Regions from separate parts of the Ardenticatena maritima genome, predicted to be linked through region 2. Evidence: riboswitches for the same ligand, from Rfam matches in the RefSeq annotation. Region 2 holds a riboswitch; the other holds the start of a gene.

Region 1 (2,391 bases), on a different contig from region 2:
AATTCCAGTTTTTGCTGCAACGCCTCAATTTGCGCACGCAACAGGTCTACACGCACATCGTTCATACATCATCCTCCACGGGATAAGGGCTCGTCTTCCCCTTCACTATACAGGAAACAGCCGCCAAATGCAACGGTTTTATTGAAAATCACGGGGGAGCCGCCTTTCATAACTAAACGCCCATTGAAAACAAAATCGGGGGCTTTTGGCAAAGCCCCCTCATCCCTGCGGAAGCGCACAAGCGCATCACACGGTTGCGTACGCGGTTGTGCCCAACGCCTGTTCCAGTGCCGACAATGTTGGTGCGGTCTGCACCACCTCGAAACGCCCGGCAAGCACATCCGGGGTTTTCAAGCCGTTGCCCGTAATGTACACAACCACGGTTTCATCAGGGTCAATGCGCCCCTGTTCAGCAAGGCGTTTCAAGCCGGCCACGGTCACGCCCCCTGCGGTTTCGGTGAAAATGCCTTCTGTTTCGGCAAGCAAGAAAATAGCCTCGATGATTTCTTCGTCTGTGACCGCTACTGCCGCGCCATTGGAAGAACGAATTTCATGAATGGCAAAAGGACCATCAGCCGGCGCACCAATCGCCAGTGATTTGGCAATCGTGTTCGGTTTCTGCGGCGTGACCTGGTCGGTGCCGGCTTCGTAAGCAGCCACAATGGGGGAACACCCAAGCGCCTGCGCCCCAGAAACGCGCACGGGCTTCTCTTCAATCAACCCCACACGCGCCAATTCGCGGAACCCTTTGGCGAGTTTGCAGAGCAACGCCCCGCTCGCCATGGGGGCGATGATATGGTCGGGGGCATGCCAACCTAGTTGCTCGGCGGTTTCAAACGCCAGCGTCTTCGCGCCTTCGGCGTAGAAGGGGCGCAAATTGACGTTGACAAACGCCCAGCCATACGCTTCGGCGACCAGCGCCGCCAGGCGGTTGACATCGTCGTATGTCCCATCGACCGCCACAATGGTGGGGCGATACACAGCAGACGCCAGAATCTTGTTCGGCTCAAGGTCGGCGGGGATGAAGACAACGGCACGCATTCCGGCGCGGGCGGCGTGCGCAGCCACGCTATTGGCAAGGTTGCCGGTACTCGCGCACGCCAGCGTGTCAAATCCAAGGTCGCGGGCGGCGGTGGTGGCCACACTCACGGCACGGTCTTTGAACGAGTATGAAGGGTTGACGGCGTCGTTCTTGATGTAGAGACGGCGAAGCCCCAGACGTTCCCCCAATCGTTCGGCATGTAGCAACGGTGTACAGCCGGTGCCGATATCCACCACGCGGCTCTCCTCGTGCAAAACCGGCAACAAGGGGCGATAACGCCACAAGGTGTGTGGTCCTTGTGCAATCGTTTCACGCGAGATGGTTGCGGCGATGGCGTCATAGTCGTACCAAATTTCAAGCGGGCCAAAACATTCTTCACAGACGTACGCCGCTTCGAGTGGGCGGGTGGCGCCGCATACGCGGCAACGTAGGGCTTGTGCAAACGTTGGCATGGAAAATCCTCCCTGTCTGGTTGGTGTTTGAGGCGCATGTGTGGGGAACCGGGGGCATAAAAAACACCCTCGCGATGCGAGGGGCGAGAAACAAAAAACCCCATCTGGCGTGATGGGGTTGCGTGTTTCAGCATCCCCTCTCATCGTCCAGAAGCAAGCGCTTCTGCCGGCATTGGCACCTGGCCTGCCTGAGCAGGCTGGTTGCCGGGGCTTCACAGGGCCGGTCCCTCCACCCCTCTTGATAAGAGGTACTGCGCCGTTTCAAGTTTGAAATGTTCGCGCGGTAGTCTAACAGGTTCGGTGGGGGCCGTCAACACCCATTTGGACCATTCAAGCCCACCGTGCGCCAATGTGGTTGTGGCAACAGATGGCAATGGCAAGCGCATCGGCGGCGTCGTCCGGGCGCGGGATCTCCTCCATGCCGAGCAAAAGGCGCACCATTTCCTGCATCTGGCGCTTGTCGGCGCCCCCATAGCCGGTAATGGCTTGCTTGACCTCGGTCGGCTTGAATTCCGCAATGGGGATACCCGCCTGCGCCAACGTCAACAAGACAACCCCACGCGCATGCCCAACCGACAAGGCGGTGCTGACGTTCTTGCGAAAAAAGACCTGCTCAACCGCCGCCCGATCGGGGCGATAGGTTTCGAGCAGGTCTTGCATTTCGCGGTAAATGGTGAGCAAGCGTTCCGGCAACGGCTGTTTCGCCGGTGTGCGAATGACGCCATACGCCACAAGGCGCACATTGACGCCATCACCTTCCACAACCCCCCATCCGGTCAACGCCGTACCGGGGTCAATGCCCAGAAAAACGCTCACGCTGCGAACTGCTCCAGCACCTCTTCGTCAAAGTCCACATTGACGAAGACTTGCTGCACATCGTCCAGATCTTCAAGCGCT
Region 2 (2,391 bases):
TTTCCTGTCTGGTTGCTCATCTTTCACACCATCAGCACTTTTCTGACAGGCAATACGTTTTCACTCACCCTTCATTTCACCCCCGCTGGCCTCTCGGATTGGCTTCGTCTCCTCTTCGGTTTTTTCGTTGCCGGTCCGCTTCTCATTGTTCTGCACGAAGGTTGCCACGGGCTTTTGTTTCGCCTCAACGGCTTTCAACCACGTTATGGGTTTCGCTGGTTGTACGCCTATGCCACAGCCCCCAATGCGCTCATGACACGTCGTCAGGCGCTCAGTGTGACCCTCGCCCCCTTGGTACTGCTTACCCTGATGGGCCTGCTCCTCCTCCCATTCGCCCCCACAGCGGTTGTGCCTTACATTATTCTCTTTCTCACGGCAAATGCGGCTGGTGCGATAGGGGACTTGTGGTTGAGTGTCGTCCTTTTGCGGCTTCCAGACGAGGTGCGTATTGTGGATCAGGCTGACCAGTGGGAGGTGTATGCCCCCGTTGATAGCGACGTTCCCGTCACGACGATCACGAGCGGATTTGTTTTGCGCTGGTTCGGCATGACCGCACTGGTTTTTCTCATCATCACCGTTCTACTTAATTTTTTACCGCTCCTTGCGGTTCAATTGGATATGGACGCGCTCCGCATTGGCCCCGCCGGCATATGGTATCTGATTGAATTTGAACGAACGCCAGATGGCGGCTTCCAAACGTCGCTTGGTTTGCCCGCCACATTGGTCGTCAGTATTGTGTTGGGTGGGGGGCTAGCGGTGCTTCTTCCTCAGCGACCCGCAGAGACAACTTGAAGCGTGCGCACACCTTCAATTTTTCACCCAAAAGGCGCTTTGGCCTGTGAAAAATTTGACAAAAGCGCCACTTCCTTCTATCCTGCCGTGGTTGAACAACCGTAGATACGGACGCTCATCAAGAGGGGTGGAGGGACCGGCCCTGTGAAGCCCCGGCAACCAGCGGCAACATGCCGCCAGGTGCCAAGTCCGGCAGCCCCTGTGGGGCTGGAAGATGAGAGGAGTCAGATGTACGGCCTCTCAGTATGAGAGGCTTTTTTGATGAAGCGAGCCGGCGATTCATGAATGGGACAGAAGGAGGCACACATGCGCACAGTCTGGTGGGAAGACGGCGTCGTCAAGATGATTGACCAGCGATTGTTGCCGCATCAATTTGAAATTGTCGCCTTCGATAACGAGCACGATGTGGCGCGCGCCATTCGCGAGATGTACATCCGCGGTGCGCCGGCCATTGGCGCCGCCGCCGGCTTTGGCATGGCGTTGGCGGCGCAACGCAGCCAGGCCGCGACCACAGAGGATTTGCTGAACGACTTGCGCACCGCCTACGATGTACTCTATGCGTCGCGCCCCACCGCCGTCAACCTGCGCTGGGCGCTGGACCGCATGATGGCGCTAGCAACGTCCTTGCGCGAGCAGCCCCACCAGGTTGTGCGTGACGCCCTGGTTGCCGAAGCGCAACGCATTGCCGACGAAGACATTGAAACCAACCAACGCATGGCGCGCTACGGCGCTGAATTGGTGCCCGAAGGCGCGAATATTCTGCACCATTGCAACACGGGCGGGCTTGCCACGGTGGACTGGGGCACGGCGTTGGGCGTCATCCGTATGGCGCACGAACAGGGCAAAAACATCCATGTCTGGGTTGATGAAACCCGCCCACGCCTGCAAGGCGCCCGCCTGACCGCTTGGGAACTCATGCAGTGGGGCGTTCCCATGACGCTGATTGCCGATAACGCTGCGGGGTATCTCATGTGGAGTGGGCAGGTGGATTTGGTGACGGTTGGCGCAGACCGTATCGCTGCCAATGGTGACGTGGCCAACAAAATCGGCACGTACAAACTGGCGGTCGTCGCCAAAGAAAACAACATCCCCTTCTACGTTGTCGCGCCCACCTCGACGATTGACCTGCAAACCCCCACCGGTCGCGATATTCCCATTGAAGAGCGCGACCCGCGCGAAGTCACGCATGTGTTGGGGCAGTGCAACATCGCGCCGGAAGGTGTGAACGCCTACAATCCGGCTTTCGACATCACACCGCACGAACTGGTGACGGCGATCATCACCGAGTACGGCGTGGTGCGCCCACCGTATGAGGAAAACCTGCGCCGGGTGGTTGAACAAGCCGAAGCCGACCGCAAAGCCCGCCAGGCATCGGGCAGTGTGTAATGCGGTCGAGATGGAACATGAGTGAGGTTGAGAAACAGTGACAGAACAAACCCGTCTTCCACGTGAAATTTTGGTTGTCGGTTCCGTCGGTCTTGACAATGTTGAAACGCCGTTTGGCAAAGTTGAACGCGCGTTGGGCGGTAGCGCCACCTACTTTGCCACCGCCGCCAGTTTTTTCGCCCCCGTCAATCTTGTGGGCATCGTCGGTACGGA

What was found. Region 2 has a riboswitch for S-adenosylmethionine ahead of mtnA (S-methyl-5-thioribose-1-phosphate isomerase). Riboswitches for the same ligand answer to the same signal wherever they lie in the genome.
Region 1: it holds a riboswitch for S-adenosylmethionine, as region 2 does, so the genes downstream of both, SE16_RS10410 (threonine synthase) here and mtnA (S-methyl-5-thioribose-1-phosphate isomerase) in region 2, are expected to answer to the same signal.

Annotation. Positions count from the first base shown of each region.
Region 1 is NZ_LGKN01000005.1:587,939-590,329, reverse strand. Features, by position in the region: gene SE16_RS10415 (GGDEF domain-containing protein) at 1-65, opposite strand, end outside; gene SE16_RS10410 (threonine synthase) at 247-1,494, opposite strand; SAM riboswitch class I at 1,632-1,742, opposite strand; gene ruvC (crossover junction endodeoxyribonuclease RuvC) at 1,825-2,310, opposite strand; gene SE16_RS10400 (YebC/PmpR family DNA-binding transcriptional regulator) at 2,307-2,391, opposite strand, start outside.
Region 2 is NZ_LGKN01000004.1:567,879-570,269, forward strand. Features, by position in the region: gene SE16_RS07295 (DUF3267 domain-containing protein) at 1-792, shown strand, start outside; SAM riboswitch class I at 905-1,013, shown strand; gene mtnA (S-methyl-5-thioribose-1-phosphate isomerase) at 1,099-2,178, shown strand; gene SE16_RS07305 (PfkB family carbohydrate kinase) at 2,216-2,391, shown strand, end outside.